Regions from separate parts of the Allobosea sp. BIWAKO-01 genome, predicted to be linked through region 3. Evidence: predicted binding sites of a transcription regulator. Region 3 holds the regulator's gene; each other region holds the start of a gene.

Region 1 (5,988 bases), 570 kb from region 3:
GGCGCCAACCGGCGCTTTAACGACGCCTATTCCGCCGCTTGTGCGGGCGCCTTGCCCGGCTTCTTCAGCGGCCGGCGCTCCAGCACCTCCTTGAGGAACCGGGCGGTATGGCTGCGGCTGACCTTGACGACATCCTCCGGCGTGCCCTGAGCCACGACCTCTCCGCCGCCATCGCCGCCTTCCGGACCCATGTCGATGATCCAGTCGGAGGTCTTGATGACCTCAAGATTGTGCTCGATCACCACGACCGTATTGCCCTGCTCGACCAGCTCATGCAGCACTTCCATGAGCTTGGCGACATCGTGGAAATGCAGGCCGGTCGTCGGTTCGTCCAGGATGTAGAGCGTGCGGCCGGTGGCGCGCTTCGAGAGTTCCTTCGACAGTTTCACGCGCTGGGCTTCGCCGCCGGACAGCGTCGTCGCCTGCTGGCCGACATGGACATAGCCGAGCCCGACACGGGCCAGCGTCTCCATCTTGTCGCGGATCGAGGGCACGGCCTTGAACAGGTCCTTCGCCTCCTCGACAGTCATGTCCAGCACATCCGCGATCGAGCGGTCGCGGTATTTCACCTCGAGCGTTTCGCGGTCATAGCGCTTGCCCTTGCAGACATCGCAGGTGACGTAGACGTCGGGCAGGAAATGCATCTCGATCTTGATGACGCCGTCGCCCTGGCAGGCTTCGCAGCGCCCACCCTTGACGTTGAAGGAGAAGCGCCCCGGCTGATAGCCGCGCGCCTTCGCCTCGGGCAGACCGGCGAACCATTCGCGCATCGGCGTGAAGGCGCCGGTATAGGTCGCCGGGTTGGAACGCGGGGTGCGGCCGATCGGCGATTGGTCGATGTCGATGACCTTGTCGAGATGCTCCATGCCCTCGATGCGATCATGCTGGGCGGGATGCTCGATCGAGCCGTTGAGCTTGCGGGCGACGGCCTTGTAGAGCGTGTCGATGACCAGCGTCGACTTGCCGCCGCCCGAGACGCCGGTGATGCAGGTGAAGAGCCCGAGCGGAATCTCGACCGAGACATCCTTGAGGTTGTTGCCCCTGGCGCCGACGATCTTGAGCGAGCGCCCCTTTTGTGGCTTGCGGCGCTTGGCCGGCACCGGCACCGAGAGCTCACCCGTGAGGTAGCGGCCGGTCAGCGAGTTCGGGTCGGCCAGGATCTGGTCCGGCGTGCCCTTCGAGACGATCTCGCCGCCATGGATGCCGGCTCCGGGGCCGACATCGACGACATAGTCGGCGGTCAGGATCGCGTCCTCGTCATGCTCGACGACGATCACGGTATTGCCGAGGTCGCGCAGGCGCCGCAGCGTCCCGAGCAGACGCTCATTGTCGCGTTGGTGCAGGCCGATCGAGGGTTCGTCCAGCACATAGAGGACGCCGGTGAGGCCCGAGCCGATCTGCGAAGCGAGGCGGATGCGCTGGCTCTCGCCGCCCGAGAGCGTGCCGGAGCCGCGCGCCAGCGTCAGATATTCCAGGCCGACATCGAGCAGGAAGGTCAGGCGGTCGCGGATCTCCTTGAGGATGCGTGTCGCGATCTCGGTCTGCTTCGGCGTGAGATGGCGCGGCAGATCGGAGACCCAGGCCAGCGCATCGCGAACCGAGAGGCGGGAGATCTCGCCGATATGGCTGCCGGCGATCTTCACCGCCAGCGCCTCGGGCTTCAGGCGAAAGCCGTTGCATGCGGCGCAAGGCGTCTCGGACATGAAGCGGCCGATTTCCTCGCGCGCCCAGTCGGATTCCGTCTCCTTCCAGCGCCGTTCCATGTTGGTGATGACGCCCTCGAAGGGCTTCTTCACCTCATAGGCGCGCAGACCGTCATTATAAGCGAACCGCACCGGCTCGGTGCCGGTGCCGAACAGGATGGCATCGTGCGCCTGCTTCGGCAGTTCGGACCAGGGCTTGGTCATCGAGAAGCCGAAATGCTTGGCGAGCGCGTCCAGTGTCTGGCCGTAATAGGGCGAGGTCGACTTGGCCCAGGGCGCGATCGCCCCCTTCTTCAGTGAGATGGAATTGTCGGGCACGATCAGATTGGCATCGATGCGCATCTCGTGGCCGAGACCATCGCAGGTCGGGCAGGCGCCGAACGGGTTGTTGAATGAAAAGAGCCTGGGCTCGATCTCGGGGATCGTGAAGCCGGAGACGGGGCAGGCGAATTTCGAGGAGAAGGTGATGCGCCTGGCCTCGCCGCTCTCCTCCTTCTCGTCGGCATATTCGAAGACCGCGATACCCTCGGCGAGCTCGAGCGCCTGTTCCAGCGAGTCGGACAGGCGTGCGGCGAGGTCGGGGCGTATGACGATACGGTCGACCACCACGTCGATGTCGTGCTTGAACTTCTTGTCGAGGGCGGGAGCGTCCGGGATCTCGTAGAATTGGCCGTCGATCTTGACGCGCTGGAAGCCGCGCTTCAGCCAGTCGGCCAGCTCCTTGCGGTATTCGCCCTTGCGACCGCGCACCACGGGCGCCAGCAGATAGCCGCGCGTCTTCTCCGGCAGCTCCAGCAGCCGGTCGACCATCTGGCTGACCGTCTGGCTCTCGATCGGCAGGCCCGTCGCCGGCGAGTAGGGGATGCCGGCACGTGCCCAGAGCAGGCGCATGTAGTCGTGGATCTCGGTGACGGTGCCGACTGTCGAGCGCGGGTTCTTCGAGGTCGTCTTCTGCTCGATCGAGATGGCCGGCGAGAGCCCGTCGATCTGGTCGACATCGGGCTTCTGCATCATCTCGAGGAACTGGCGGGCATAGGCCGAGAGGGACTCGACATAGCGGCGCTGGCCCTCGGCATAGATCGTGTCGAAGGCGAGCGAGGATTTGCCCGAGCCCGAAAGGCCGGTGAAGACCACGAGCTTGTCGCGCGGGATCGCCAGGTCGACGTTCTTGAGATTGTGCTCGCGCGCGCCGCGCACGGAAATCACGCGGGCATTCGGATCGGCCGCGCGGTTGCGGTCGAACATGTCCTCAAGCGTGGCGGCTTGTTCAGCCAAGGAGGTCTTGCGGGCCATCGGGGCGTCCGTTCGGGTAAGGCGTAGAGATAGGGCAAATGCCCGGCCATGCCAGCCTCACGGCGGTCTGGCAGGCATGAATATCACGCAGCGGGATAGGCTGCTGTCTTTCTCCTGACAATTCGCGTCAGGAGTAGGGCGTCCGGTTTGGGCGCCGTCCGCCGAGGCTCGTCCGACCTCCGGCGGCAGCCTTGCGAATCCTGATGAAGACAGGGGACAACTCTGCAAAACGGACTTGAACAAAGCAAGAACATTGTTGATAGTGACGTCCGCGGGCGCTAGGGTCCGGCTCCGGTCGTCGATCGGATTTGCAGATGTGCGCAGGAAATGGAGCCTCTCATGGCTGGTAGCGTCAACAAGGTCATTCTGGTCGGTAATCTCGGGCGCGACCCCGAGGTGCGCCGGCTCGGCAGCGGCGAGCCGGTCGTCAATCTGCGCATCGCCACGTCCGAGACCTGGCGCGACAAGCAGTCCGGTGAGCGCAAGGAAAAGACCGAGTGGCACTCGGTGGTGATCTTCAACGAGAATCTCGCCAAGGTCGCCGAGCAGTATCTGAAGAAGGGCTCGAAGGTTTACATCGAAGGCCAGCTCCAGACGCGCAAATGGCAGGATCAGTCCGGCGTCGAGAAGTACACGACCGAGATCGTGCTGCAGCGCTTCCGCGGCGAACTCACCATTCTCGACAGTCGCGGGCAAGGCGGTTCGGATGAGTATGGCGAGGGCGGCGGTTCGGTCGAGGACCGTTCGGGCGGCGGCGGCTCCTTCGGGCGCTCGAGCCCGATGGGCGGCGGTGGCGGTTCGCGTCAGCCGGCCATGTCCAGCGGCGGCGGCGGGCGGTCGTCGAGCAGCCATCTCGACGACGACATCCCGTTCTAGGGCAGGCGAGGGCGAACCGCGTTGCGGATCGCAATCTCCCCAGGATTAGAGGGCCGCTCCCGACCGTTCGGAGCGGCTTCTTTGTTGGTCGCTGAAGGACGGGGCGGGGCCCTCTATCATTGCAGGTGCGGTAAACGGCGCTCGTTGGCGAAGATCGCTATTCTCGGTGCGAGATTGCGCTGATTCGGCTTTGGTCAGCCGTCATAGGCCTTTTGAAGCGCAGCAATGTCGATCTTCTGCATCTGCATCATCGCCTGCATGGCACGGCCGGCCTTCTCCTGTTCAGGGCTGCTCAGCAGCGTGGGCAGTACTGACGGGATGACCTGCCAGGAGATTCCGAACCTGTCCTTCAGCCAGCCGCATTGCTGGATCTGTCCACCGTCGCCGAGCCTGTCCCAGTAGTAGTCGACCTCGTCCTGGGTTTCGCAGTTCACATAGAGCGAGATCGCCTCGGTGAACTTGAAACGCGGCCCGCCATTGAGCGCCGTGAATTCCAGGCCTTCGAGCTCGAAGGAGGCCGCCATGGGCGAGACGCCGCCGAGCTTCGAATTCCTGAAGACGGAGGTGTAGAATTTTGCCGCCTCCTCAGCCTGGCCATCGAACCACAGGAACGGGGTAATCTTCTGCATGGTCGTCTCCTCCTCTTGGATGTGGGACAGGGGGGTGGTCGCCCGAATGCTGCGAGCGCCGGGCTTCCGGAGATGATCGGTGGAAGGGCTCAGGCGGCCTGCTGTCTCTCCGCGAACAGGGTGTCGAGCTTTCCGTAGCTCGCGGCGACGCCATCCTTCATGCCGCTCCTGAGCGCGCCGTCGCGAGCCTCGCGCGAGGAATAGAGCACAGTCAGGGCCAGTTCGGTCTTGCCCGCCTGCTCCGTCAGAACCAGCGTCGCTATCGCCTCTCCGCCGGTCCAGTCCTGGTCGAACAGTTCGGTCCGGACGATACGCTCAGGGCGCGCGATCTCGCGGTAGATGCCGCCCATTCCCATCACGGCGCCGTCCGGTCCGTGCCAGACATGGCGGAAGCTGCCGCCGACCCGAAAATCGACCTCGCAATGCTGCAGTGACCAGCCTGGAGGGCCGCTCAGCCACCTCTTCAGCAGCTCAGGCCGGTTCATGGCTTCGAAGACCAGCTCGCGCGGTGCGTCGAAGAGGCGGGTCATCAGGACCTCGCGGTCGCTGGGCGTGGAGACGGACAGATCGGCGGTCGTCATCATCGTCACTCTCCTTTGGGGTTCAGTCCTTTAGGGTTCATGGCGGATTGCCCAGTCTCGGCCTTCATCTCGTCGAGAAGGAGGTCGAGGCGCTGGAAGGTCGTCTCCCAGAACTGGCGGTAGCCTTCGAGCCAGCCATTTGCGTCGGCGAGGGCCTGGGGCTCGAGCCGGCAGGGGCGACGTTGCGCGTCCCGCCCGCGCGAAATCAGTCCAGCGCGCTCCAGCATCTTGAGATGCTTGGAGATGGCCGGCTGGCTCATCGCGAAGGGCTGGGCCAGCTCGGTCACCGAAGCCTCGCCCAGCGCGAGGCGTGCCAGGATCGCCCGCCGGGTCGGATCGGCCAGGGCGGCGAAGGTGGTGTCGAGCCGGCCGGATGGTGTCATTGAATTACCTAATGGTTATATAACGTAGTTGTTATTTAACGTGACGCGGCCGGTGTCAAGGCTGAGGGGCGGGCAGCCCGGCCCTTCCGATCGATCTGTCATGCGGAGCAGGCATCTCCGCCCCGGCGCGTGAAATCCTTGTGCGCAATGGGGGAACGGGCGTATGTGCAGCGCTCATGAGCAACACAGATCCCGCCGCCTCAGCCCTGTCCGTCTGGATCGCGCTGGAAAGCCCCACTCATCACGCTCCTGGCGTGAACGGCATGATGGACCTCGTCGCCAAGGAGGTCGAAGGCCTGCCGATCGCGGTCGAGCGCCTGCCGGGCCGCGACGGCCTCGGAGACAGCGTCATCCTGAGGGCCGGGCTCGACAATGGCGAGAAGGCCGTTTCGGTCATGTCGCATCTCGACACGGTCCATCCGGTCGGGACGAGTGCCAAGGATTTGCCTGTCCGGATCGAGGGCGACAGGCTCTATGGTCCTGGCGTCTATGATATGAAGGGCGGTGCCTGGCTCGCCCTGCA
Region 2 (5,988 bases), 2.6 Mb from region 3:
ACGAGGGATCGTCCTTGAATTCCCCGGTCCGCCCCCCTGACGCGCGGCCAATCCCCGTCGAGGTCCACCAGCCGGAGCCCGGCGCCCTGGAGACGCTGCGCGCCTTTCTAACCCCTCTCATCCACCCGCTCACGACCACGGGTATCGTCCTGATCTTCGTCGTCTTCATCCTCCTGCAGCGCGAGGATCTGAGAAACCGGTTCATCCGGCTGACGGGGACCTATGACCTCCAGAAGACAACGGCTGCATTCGACGACGCCGCGCGCCGCCTCAGCCGGCTATTCCTGACCCAACTCGTCCTCAACGCCGGCTTCGGTCTCGTGATCGGCACCGGGCTCTGGATGATCGGCGTCCCGAGCGCCCTGCTCTGGGGCATTCTCTCGGCGATCCTTCGCTTCATTCCTTATCTCGGCGCCATCCTCTCCGCGATTTTCCCAATGGTGATCGCTGCATCCGTCGATCCCGGCTGGACCATGCTGGCCTGGACCGCCGCGCTGTTTCTGGTTGCCGAGCCGCTCGCCGGGCATGTTGTCGAACCGCTGGTCTATGGCCGCTCGACCGGCCTTTCGCCTGTCGCGATCGTCGTTGCGGCCACGTTCTGGACGTGGTTGTGGGGGCCGATCGGGCTGGTTCTTGCGACCCCGCTGACAGTTTGCCTAGTGGTCCTGGGCCGTCATGTCGAACGGCTCGAGTTTCTCGATGTCCTCCTGGGAGATCGGCCAGCACTGTCCGCTCCCGAGATCTTCTACCAGCGCGTGCTCGCCGGGGATCCCGCCGAGGCAGCGGACAAGGCCGAAGAGGTTCTCAAGGAGCGCTCCCTCTCCATCTACTATGACGAAGTCGCCCTGGAAGGTCTGCGGCTGGCAGCCAACGACGCGGCACGCGGCGTCCTTGATGCGACACGACAGACGCGCATCCTGGAAACTGTGCGTGAAGTCGTCGATGACCTCGCCGACCATGATGACCGCAATCCTGCAGTCGGGGAAACGACCAACGACCCCGAGGCAGAAGCAGCGATCGCAGAAACCGACGAGGCCGAAAGTTCGGCCGACCTGCCGATTCTGACATCCGAAGACCTGGGTGAGGCCTTCCGCGGCGAGGACAGGGTGGTTTGCATCGCCGCCCAGTCGGAGCTCGATGAAGCTGCCGCCCTGATGCTGGCTCAGATCCTCGGCAAGCATGGGCTCCCTGCCCGCGTGTTGCCTGCAGACACGCTCTCGACGAATAACCTCGCCGCGCTGGCAGCGGATCAACCCGCCCTGATCTGCCTCTGCTATCTCGACGGCACGAGCTCCGCTCATATGAAATACGCCATCAAGCGCCTGCGCCGCAGGCTGCCATCCGCGATCATCATCCTCGGCAGCTTGGCCCCGGCGGCCGGTTCGGCGGCTCAACTCAAGGCCTCGGTCCTCGCCGACGAGGTCGAAACGAGCCTTCGCGGCATGAGCAACGCCTGTTTGACGCACGCGATGCGCAATAGACCTCCATCGCCAGATGGCTGAGTAGGCCCAACATCGGAATGTCGGCAAACTTGGCGACCATGTCCGCCGGACATTCGCGCCAAGATGGCCCTGCGCTTTCGCACCAAGCGCTCTCCCCTATAGTCGTGGCGATCGTCCATCAGTGAGTGGAAACATGCGCGTAGCAATCGTTGGAGCAGGAGCGATCGGCGGGGTTGTCGCCTGGCATATGACCCAGGCGGGTCAGCGGCCCGTCATCATCGCGCGTGCCGAGACTGCTGCTCTGCTCGCAACCGAGGGCCTGACGCTCCAATCTCCCTCAGGGACAGAAACCGTGGCGGCGCAGGTCGCCACCGATGCAATCTCCGTGGGGGTCCAGGACCTCGTTCTGGTCGGGTTCAAGGCTCATGACTGGGCGAGCGGTCTCGATTCAATCCGGCCACTGATCGGGCCATCGACGATCGTTCTGCCGATGCTGAACGGCATTCCCTGGTGGTATCTGCAAGGTCTGGGAGCGCAGTTCGGCGACCGGAGGCTGGCATCAGTCGATGCGAGCGGTGCGATCGAGGCCTCCATTCCGGCCGATCAGGTTCTCGGCTGCGTCGTCTATATCGGTGCAAACCGGCCCGCGCCGAACGTCATCGCCTGGAACGGCAGAAAGCGTCTTGTTGTCGGCGAGCCATTGAAGCCGCGCGACAGCCGGCTGGCAGACGTCGTCGCGTTGTTGAGAGCGGGCGGGGTCGATAGCGAGCAGACCGAGGATATCCGGACTGAGGTCTGGCAAAAGCTGCTCGGCAATGCAGCTTATAATCCGCTTTCGGCCGTGACGGGGGCGACGGTCGACAAGATCGTGGGAGATCCTGCGGTCAGGGCCGTCGCAAAGTCGATCATGGCGGAATGCGTCGCGGTTGCCGCCGCGCTCGGAATCGAGAATCTGCCAGAGCTCGAGGCGCGCCTCGAACTGCCTCCGACATTGATCGGTGTGAAGACCTCCATGCTGCAGGACATGGAGGCGGGGCGCCCGCTGGAACTTGGCGCGATTGTGGGCGCTGTTGCGGAACTCGGTCGCCGGACGGGCGTGCCAACTCCCCTGATCGCGTGCGTCGGCGCCCTGGCGGCCAATGCCTGGCAGCAGCGATGGGGACGATGATCGGGGCGAGGTCGGAACTTTATCCCGCCGCGGCGAGACCGACCAAACGCTTGGGATGAGGGAGCGGCAGGACCAGCCGCCTCGACAAGGATCAATTTCTGTAGAAGACGGAGATCGGCGGGGCTATATCAAGTGTTCCTCTTTCGTTCGCGAGACATCGCATGACCCGGCGATCCGGCAGCGCCGACCTTCCGCTCCACCATGGCCGCGTGCCCGCCTGGCTCGGCCGGCGCATGACGCAGCTGGGCGCGGTCATCTGCGCGGCGATCATCCATCATTATGGCCGCGACGAGTTGCTGCGGCGGTTGGCGCATCCATTCTGGTTCCAGTCCTTCGGGGCGGTGATGGGAATGGACTGGCACTCGTCGGGTATCACCACCAGCGTGATCGGCGCGCTCAAGCGTGGGCTGACCCCGCTGTCGGGCGAGCTGGGCCTGCATGTCTGTGGCGGGCGGGGCAGCCATTCGCGCCAGACACCGGCCGAGCTCGAACAGATTGGAGCGAGGGTCGGGTTCGACGGACAGGCGCTCGCCACCGCGAGCCGGCTGGTCGCCAAGGTCGACAGTGCCGCCGTGCAGGACGGCTTCGACCTTTATCTCCATGGCTTCTTTGTCGGGAATGACGGCCATTGGGTCGTGGTGCAGCAGGGCATGAATGGCGATGGCGGCCTCGCCCGGCGCTATCACTGGCAGTCTGAAGGGCTGGGCAGTTTCGTCGAGGCGCCACATGCCGCCATCGATGGCAAGAACCAGGGCAGCATCATCAACCTGACCGACAGGCGCGCCGCGCTCTCCCGCAAAGGCCAGATCGATCTGCTGCGCGACATCGGACCGTCGGGGATCGTGAGGGAATTTGCGGCGCTGGAGCGCGACCGGGCGCCGCCGGTCCTGTCGCCGGCGCAGCTTTCCCTACCTCATCTCGTCATGCCGGCACATCACGAGGTCAGGCCCAAGGACGTCATCGCGCGACGGCTCCACGGTGCGCTCGCCGCAGCCGCCGACAGCGCGCCCGCCGATTTCTCGGAATTGCTGCTCGTGCCCGGCGTCGGCGCCCGCACGGTCCGTTCGCTTGCGATGGTGGCGGAAGTGATCCATGGCGCGCCGTGCCGGTTCGCCGATCCTGCGCGCTTCTCTCTCGCCCATGGCGGCAAGGACAGACAGCCCTTCGCCGTGCCCACCAAGGTCTACGACCAGACGATCGCGGTGCTGAAATCCGCCATCGATCAGGCAAAGCTCGGTCAGGACGACAAGCTCGCTGCCATCGCACGGCTGGACCGGGAAAGCCGGCGTCTGGAACGCGTCGTCAGCGGCCTGACGCTGGACGAGTACGTCACGCAGGAGAGACTACGCTCCGCGGAGTATGGTGGCCGGAGCGTCTTTGGCTGGGAGCTTCAGCACGGGACGCTAACGGCTTCGTGATGCGATGTTTGGCAAGTTCCAGGCTGTATCCGCTTAAGGTCGCGGGGACCGTCATTGGGGCTCTTCATGAGATTTCGCGCGCTTGCAGCACTTGCCCTCGCCGGACTCTTCGCTTCGGCTCCCCTGGTCTTTGTGGATCAAGCGCGTGCGCAGGAGACTGCGCCAGCGCGGCGAGATCAGGCCCAACCGGATGCGCCGGCCAGCCGACAGGATTCACGCGCCGTCACCGGCCAGGGCGTGGCCCTGCCGCAGCCTTCCGTCACGCGTCACGAATTGACCCTGCCCGGTCGTACGCTGCGCTATACGGCCACGGCCGGCGCGCTGCCGGTCAGTGATCAGTCCGGCCGCAAGCTCGCCGAAATAGCCTATATCGCCTATGTCCTCGACCGGGGTCAGGGCGTCCCCGCCTCGTCGCGTCCGGTCACATTTGCCTTCAATGGCGGACCTGGTGCCGCCTCGGCCTATCTCAATCTCGGCCTGATGGGGCCGAAGCGGCTGCCTTTCGGCCGACAGGGCGACGCACCGTCCATGCCGCCCCTCGTCGTCGACAATGCCGATACCTGGCTCGACTTCACCGATCTCGTCTTCATCGACCCTGTGGGCACGGGTTTCAGCCGCTTCGTCGCCGGCACCGACGACGCGCGCGGGCTGCTCTGGTCGGTAGAGGGGGACTACAAGTCGCTTTCACGCTTCGTCACCAACTGGCTGCGGCTGAACGAGCGCCTCGCTTCGCCGAAATTCCTCGTCGGCGAGAGCTACGGCGGGTTCCGCGCACCCAAGATCGCCAGCGAGTTGCAGACCGGAGACGGTGTCGGCGTCTCCGGCATCGTGATGCTCTCCCCGGTGCTCGACTTCACCTACCAGCGCGACGCCGGCAGTTCGCCGCTTCGCTGGGTGGTGTCGCTCCCGGCGATGGCCGCCGTGAAGCTGGAACGCGAAGGCAAACTCTCGCGCCAGACGCTCGCAGAGGCCGAGAACTATGCTGCCGGCGACTATCTCGCCGATATCCTGAAAGGACCGCGCGACCGCGACGCAACCAAACGCCTGGCCGACAGGGTCTCAGTGCTGACAGGGCTCGACCGGGCTCTCGTGGAGCGCATGGGAGGCAAGGTCGATGCAAGCACCTTTCTGCGCGAACTGGACCGCAGCAAAGGGCTGGTCGGCAGTCCCTATGACGGAACCGTGGCCGCCCTTGACCCCGATCCCGAAGCCGCACGCGGCAGGTTTCCGGACGCCGTGCTGGGCGCGATCACCGCTCCCCTGACGAGCGCAATGCTCAGTCACTATGCGAGCGATCTGAATTGGCGGCCCGAGGGGCGCTATTTCCTTTTGAACGAAGAGGTCAACCGCCGCTGGAGTTATGGCCAGGGTCGCGGCGACCGCGAATCCATCCGCGAGCTCCGCAATGTGCTCGCGCTCGATCCACGCCTCGAGGTCATCGTCGCACACGGGTTCACCGATCTCGTCACGCCCTATTTCGAGACCAAGCTGCTTCTCGATCAACTGCCTGCCTTGGGCGATCCTGCCCGCGTCAAGCTGCAGGTCCTTCCCGGCGGGCACATGTTCTATTCGCGCGACGCCTCGCGCGCGAATTTGCGCGAGGCGGCTCGCACCATGATCGAGGCCCGCCAGGGATTGTGACGAGGAGCCGGGGCCCGCGCTGAAGCTCCGCTTTCCCAGCTGATCACAGCGAATGCTGCCACGCCATGTCCAATGACATTGCGGGTGGCCAAGCACGGCGACATATAGGATTCTGCGCCGATTGAGCCGGGACAAGACGTTGAACAATCTAGGTGAATCGGCCGAGAGCAAACTTCGCGCCCGCGAAGCCGAGCTCGCACGGATCCAACGTATCGGGCAGATCGGCGGCCTGGAGGTCGACCTGCGCCACGGCGAATTCAAGAATGTCCGCTCGCCAGAGTATTTAGCCGTCCACGGATTACCGCCGGACGCGATCCAT
Region 3 (5,988 bases):
CGCTTGGCAAAAAGATAGGACGCGCTGTCGAGCAGCTCGATCAGCGTCTTGGCACGCTCCTTCAGTCCCGGCATCGCAGCAAGAAGCTTGGCTTCGAGAACCGGATCGAGTTCGGGGCCAAGGCCATGCGCAGGGCCGATTTCCGGCAGGATGCTCTTCAGTGCATCAAGCAGGTCACGATCATCGGACTGGCGCATATAGAGTCCGTTCAGGCTCTCCAGCTTGGCGTAGTCGAAGCGTGCAGGGGAACGGCCGATGGAGGAAAGATTGAACAGCGAGACCATCTCTTCGGTCGAGAAGATCTCCTGGTCGCCATGGCTCCAGCCGAGCCGGAGGAGGTAGTTGCGCAGGGCCACCGGCAGATAGCCCATGGAGCGATAGGCATCGACGCCGAGCGCGCCATGGCGCTTGGAGAGCTTCGCGCCGTCCGCCCCATGGATCAGCGGGATATGCGACATGCTCGGCACGCGCCAGCCCATAGCCTGGTAGATCTGGGTCTGGCGGGCGGCGTTGGTGAGATGGTCGTCGCCACGGATGACATGAGTCACGGCCATGTCATGGTCGTCCACGACGACAGCGAGCATATAGGTCGGGTTGCCGTCGGAACGCAGCAGCACGAGGTCGTCTAGATTCTCGTTCTGCCAGACGACGCGGCCCTGCACTTCGTCCTCGACCACTGTCTCGCCGGTCTGCGGCGCGCGCAGGCGGATGACCGGCTTCACGCCGGCCGGAGCGGTCGCTGGATCGCGATCGCGCCAGCGTCCGTCATAGCGCATGGGACGGCCCTCAGCGCGCGCCTTCTCGCGCATCTCCTCGAGTTCCTGCGGCGTCGCATAGCAATAATAGGCCTTGCCGGCGGCGAGCATCTGCTCGGCGACCTCGCGATGCCGGGCCGCACGGGCGAACTGGTAGACGGTCTCGCCGTCCCAATCGAGGCCAAGCCAGGACAGGCCGTCGAGAATCGCCGCGATGGCCGGCTCTGTCGAGCGTTCACGGTCGGTGTCCTCGATGCGCAGCAGCATCTTGCCGCCATGGCGACGGGCATAGAGCCAGTTGAACAGCGCGGTACGCGCGCCGCCGATATGCAGGAATCCGGTTGGAGACGGCGCGAAGCGCGTAACGACCGCATCACTCATGAAAGGCAGGCTCCGGCAGGACGGGAAATGAGGCCGACAGAGCGGCAGAGGAACAAGACGTCGATGGGACATGACAACCGACGCCGCCCCTGTAACATGCTGATGGGGCCGACGTTAAGCGCAAGATCGCATCCGGTTGGCCGCCCGAGGGACGGCCTATGCGCGAGTCGCCGCCAGACCCGAGCCGGCTGCGCGGCGCGCGTGTTCGCGCCGTACCGTTCCGCATTCCCGAGATGTGGTTTCAGGACGCTGCAATTCGGTTGTTTCTCGCCGAATGGCGCGCGCGTTTCCTGGGCGCCATCGCGATCGAGGCCGGGCGCAGAAGGCCCTTTCTCTGGCTGCCGGTGCTGATGGGAGCCGGCATCCTGCTTTATTTCGCGGCCGACCGCGAGCCATCCCTCTGGGTCCCACTCTCCGGCTTTGGCATCTCCGCTGCGATGGCAGCGCTGTCGCGCGCCCGACGCCCGGTCATGCTCGCTTGCGTCTGCCTTGCTGCCATCTTCGCCGGCTTTGGTGCCGCGGCCTGGCGCACGGCGACAATCGCAGGACCGATGCTCGATCGAACGCGCGTGGGACAACTCACCGGCTTTGTCGAATCGGTCGAGGCGCGTGACGCTGGCGCGCGCCTCGTGATCCTGGTGACCAGCATTGCCGGGGTGGAGCCTGAACGCCTGCCACGGCGGGTTCGGGTCAACGTCAAGGGCGGATCGGTTTCGCCGGGCGATCACATCGTCGCCCTCGCGCGCCTCCTGCCGCCGCCCGGTCCGGTGCGGCCAGGCGGCTACGATTTCGGGCGCGACGCCTTCTTCCGAGGGCTTGGGGCGGTCGGGACCATTCCCGGAAAGATCACGCTCGCCCCACCACCCTCGCAGCCACCGCTCGAGCTTCAGATTCGCGCGATGGTCGACCGGGCGCGCAATGCCCTGACGGAGCGTATCGCCGGGATCGGGGGAGGGCAGGCAGGCGCGATGGCGGCGTCGCTGGTTACCGGCAAGCGCGGCCTCATCACTGAGGCGACCAATATCGACCTGCGTGCAGCCGGCATCTATCACATCATCTCGATTTCGGGCCTTCACATGGTGCTGGCCTCCGCCACGATCTTCGGCCTGGTCCGTGGCCTGCTGGCGCTATCGCAAACGCTGGCATTGCGCTGGCCCGTAAAGAAGCTCGCTGCCCTGGCCGCGATGCTCGGCGCCACGGCCTATTGCATTTTCTCTGGAGCCGAAGTCGCGACGGTGCGCTCTCTGATCATGACCTTGGTCATGCTCGGTGCGATCCTCGTCGATCGCCCGGCGCTCAGCATGCGCAATCTGGAGCTCGCTGCGATGATCGTCCTGCTGCGCGAGCCTGACGCGCTGCTTGGCCCGAGTTTCCAGATGTCCTTTGGTGCTGTCGCGGCGCTGATCGCCTTTGCCGAGCGCTGGGAGGATCGCGGCCACTCCGAGGCGCCGGCGAACCTGCCTTGGCCGCTACGGCCAATCTGGGTCGCGGTGGTCGGCCTCACGGTCACGACCGTGTTGGCGACGGTCGCAACCGCACCTTTTGGTGCCTATCACTTCCAGACCTTCAACCCCTTCGGCCTGCTCGGCAATGCGCTCGCCTTGCCCTTCGTTTCCCTGATCGTCATGCCTGCGGCGGTCTTCGGCGTACTCGCCTATCCCTTCGGCCTGGATTGGCCGGCTTGGGCGCTTATGGGAGTCGCTTCGGACTATGTGCTGCAATCCGCGCGCTGGGTTGCGGGATTCGACCACTCCGCAGTGATCATTCCTGCGTTCGGGACGGCGGCGCTCGCATGCTTTGCCGCCGCGCTTCTCTGGATCACGCTCTGGACGACACCGCTACGCTTCCTGGCCGTCGCCCCCTGATCGCGGGACTGGTCGTGGCGGCGAAGCCCGACAGGCCCGACATCCTGATCGAACGCGATGGTTCCGGGATCCTGGTCCGCGGGGGCGATGGTCGCATGACCTGGCGGGGCAACCGAGCCGCTTCGTGCTGCAACAATGGCTGAACGCAGATGGCGATAATCGCCGGCCTGACGACAACAGCCTGCGGGACGGCGCGGCCTGCGACACGTTGGGTTGTGTCGTCCGCAGCAAGGAAGGACGAAGCGTTGCCTTTGCACGTGATCGCCTGGCCATCGTCGAGGACTGCCGGCGCGCCGATCTCGTCATTACGCCGATTCCGTGGAACGCTCCGTGCGCTGCACGACTGATCGACCGCAGGGCATTGTCGCGCGATGGCGCGACCGCACTTGTCGGCCACAAGGGCGGCTGGCGCGCACATCTATCAGAGCAGGATGGTGTCGATCGTCCCTGGAGCCGCAAGCGGGAGCGGCCTGCAAGCACCCCGCCAGGGCCTTCGCCGGCTTTGCCGCTGGTGGCTGTCGAAGAGCACGAGCCGCTTCAGTAGCGCCGCATCAGGTTGACCAGGCGGCCTTGAATCTTGACGCGGTCCGGTCCCAGCACCCTTGTCTCATAGGCAGGATTGGCAGCTTCGAGAGCGATCGAGGAGCCGCGCTTGCGCAGCCGCTTCAGCGTCGCTTCCTCGTCATCGATCAGGGCCACTACGATATCGCCGGTATTGGCCGTGTCCTGACGTTTGATCACCACGGTATCGCCGTCGAGAATGCCGGCTTCCACCATCGAGTCGCCGCGCACCTCGAGAGCAAAATGTTCGCCGGGGCCAAGCATGTCAGCAGGCAGGGCCACGCTATGGCTGCGGCTCTGGATGGCGGAAATCGGCGTACCGGCGGCAATCCGCCCCATGACCGGAATCGCGACTGTGGAGCGCACATCCTCGTCCGGGGGCGGTGCGATCGGCCGGACCTTGCCAAGGCCACCCTGGACGACGGAGGGGTTGAACCGCCCGCGCGTCGCCTGAGGGCCGCCAGCCCCCTCGGGCAGCTTGATGATCTCGAGCGCCCGGGCCCGATTAGGCAGGCGGCGAATGAAACCGCGCTCCTCCAGCGCCATGATCAGGCGATGAATACCGGACTTGGAGCGCAGATCGAGCGCGTCCTTCATCTCGTCGAAGGAGGGGGGGACCCCTGTCTCGCGCAGGCGTTCCTGGATGAAACGAAGCAGTTCGAACTGTTTGCGTGTCAGCATGGTCCCCGCCGGCGCTCTTTGCACGGAATCGAAACAAAGCACGAACACCATACAGGTTCGCGTTGTGTTCCGCAAGCGCCCTCAGCGCAGGCGGATGATCCGGCAGCCGTCGCCTTTGTTTGCCGGCGCAGCAAATGATTCGCGAATGAGCAGCGCATCGGCGCGGGCGAGAGTGGCCAGCATGGATGAATCCTGCTTGGCGAAGGGCGTTGCCAGCCATCCCTCCGGGGTGAGGATCAGTTCCGACCTCATATAGTCCTGCCGTTCATCATTTGCCGGCAAATCTCTGCCGACGATTGCGGGCTCACTCAGATCGCGCTCAGGTTCCGGCACGCCGAGGAGGGCCCTGAGCAGCGGAACGACGAAGAGATGCCCGCAGACGATGGACGAGACGGGGTTTCCGGGCAGGCCGAGCGCGACCATACGGCCGAGGCGGCCCATCATCATCGGCTTGCCCGGCCGCATGGCGATTTTCCAGAAGCCGAGCGCCATGCCTTGCCCAATCAACGCTGCCTGGACGAGATCGTGCTCACCTACCGAGGCCCCTCCCAGGGTGATCAGCACATCGGCATCGGCCTTCCGTGCCTGGCCGATCTTGTCGGCGAGGTCGGCATGATCATCGCGGGCGATCCCGAGATCGAGCGCTGTGCCCCCGGCCTGCTCGACCAGCGCGGCGAGCGCAAAACTGTTGGACGCGACGATCTGGTCGGGGCCAACCGGCTCGCCCGGCTGGACCAGCTCGTCGCCGGTCGCGAGGATTGCGACCAGTGGCCTGCGACGCACAGTGAGCGTGGGGTGGCCCATGGCTGCAGCGAGGCCGAGGCTCGCACTTTCGAGTCGGCTGCCGGCGAGAAGCAACACCTCGCCCTCGGAGAAGTCCAATCCTGCCTGACGAACGAACTTGCCGCGCTCGGCGCCCTCGCGCACGCGGATCGTCGTGCCGCCGACGCCGTCCGCGTTCTCCTGAATCAGGATCGTATCGGCGCCCTCCGGAATTGGAGCACCGGTGAAGATGCGAACAGCCTCATTGGAGCGGACCATCCCTGAGAAGGAGCGACCGGCAGCCGATTCGCCGATGACACGCAATTCATTTGCCGGCGCAGTATCTTCGGCGCGAACGGCGTATCCATCCATTGCTGAGTTGGCAAAGGGGGGGTGGGTCCGAAGCGCCTGCAGGTCGGCGGCGAGCACGCGCCCTACGCAATGTGCGAGTGGCAGAGTTTCTGCTGGTGTCGGTGCCGGAACGCTGTCGATAAGCGCTTTCAGGGCGACGGGGACGGGCGTGAGGCTCATCGCGCAGTTTCCGGGAGATCGAAGGTGCCGGATTTGCCACCTGACTTGTGGACGAGCCTGATGCCCTCGATCCGCATCGCCCGGTCGACTGCCTTGACCATGTCGTAGACTGTGAGGCAAGCGACGCCAACAGCGGTCAACGCCTCCATCTCGACGCCGGTCTGTCCCTTCATCTTGACCTCGGCGCTCACGCGCACCCCCGGCAATGCCTCGTCCAAGGTGAGGTTGACGCTGATCTTGCTGATCAGCAGCGGGTGGCAGAGCGGGATCAGTTCATGCGTGCGCTTGGCAGCCATGATTCCAGCCAGGCGCGCTGTGCCAAGCACGTCGCCCTTCTTGGCATCGCCATCGCGCACGATCGCCAGGGTTGCTGGCTGCATGACGACGTAGCCCTCGGCGACAGCGATGCGCGAGGTCTCCTCCTTGTCGCCGACATCGACCATATGGGCCTG

What was found. Region 3 encodes LexA, which represses DNA repair genes until DNA is damaged. Its sites were predicted from a motif close to TGTTCNNNNTGTGTTCNG; they were not measured.
Region 1: a site for LexA is predicted at 3,232-3,249, ahead of ssb (single-stranded DNA-binding protein). Genes of this name have one in related genera too.
Region 2: a site for LexA is predicted at 2,744-2,761, ahead of BIWAKO_RS11160 (DUF763 domain-containing protein). Genes of this name have one in related genera too.

What each region holds. Positions count from the first base shown of each region.
Region 1 is NZ_BCQA01000001.1:4,461,152-4,467,139, forward strand. Features, by position in the region: gene uvrA (excinuclease ABC subunit UvrA) at 27-2,948, opposite strand; gene ssb (single-stranded DNA-binding protein) at 3,336-3,872, shown strand; gene BIWAKO_RS20930 (VOC family protein) at 4,067-4,501, opposite strand; gene BIWAKO_RS20935 (SRPBCC family protein) at 4,591-5,085, opposite strand; gene BIWAKO_RS20940 (ArsR/SmtB family transcription factor) at 5,088-5,465, opposite strand; gene BIWAKO_RS20945 (M20 family metallopeptidase) at 5,642-5,988, shown strand, end outside.
Region 2 is NZ_BCQA01000001.1:2,421,853-2,427,840, reverse strand. Features, by position in the region: gene BIWAKO_RS11170 (AI-2E family transporter) at 1-1,502, shown strand, start outside; gene BIWAKO_RS11165 (ketopantoate reductase family protein) at 1,636-2,610, shown strand; gene BIWAKO_RS11160 (DUF763 domain-containing protein) at 2,772-4,028, shown strand; gene BIWAKO_RS11155 (S10 family peptidase) at 4,095-5,669, shown strand; gene BIWAKO_RS36620 (PAS domain-containing protein) at 5,809-5,988, shown strand, end outside.
Region 3 is NZ_BCQA01000001.1:5,034,341-5,040,328, forward strand. Features, by position in the region: gene gltX (glutamate--tRNA ligase) at 1-1,136, opposite strand, end outside; gene BIWAKO_RS23615 (ComEC/Rec2 family competence protein) at 1,295-3,001, shown strand; gene BIWAKO_RS23620 (hypothetical protein) at 3,126-3,545, shown strand; gene lexA (transcriptional repressor LexA) at 3,539-4,243, opposite strand; gene BIWAKO_RS23630 (molybdopterin molybdotransferase MoeA) at 4,325-5,536, opposite strand; gene moaC (cyclic pyranopterin monophosphate synthase MoaC) at 5,533-5,988, opposite strand, start outside.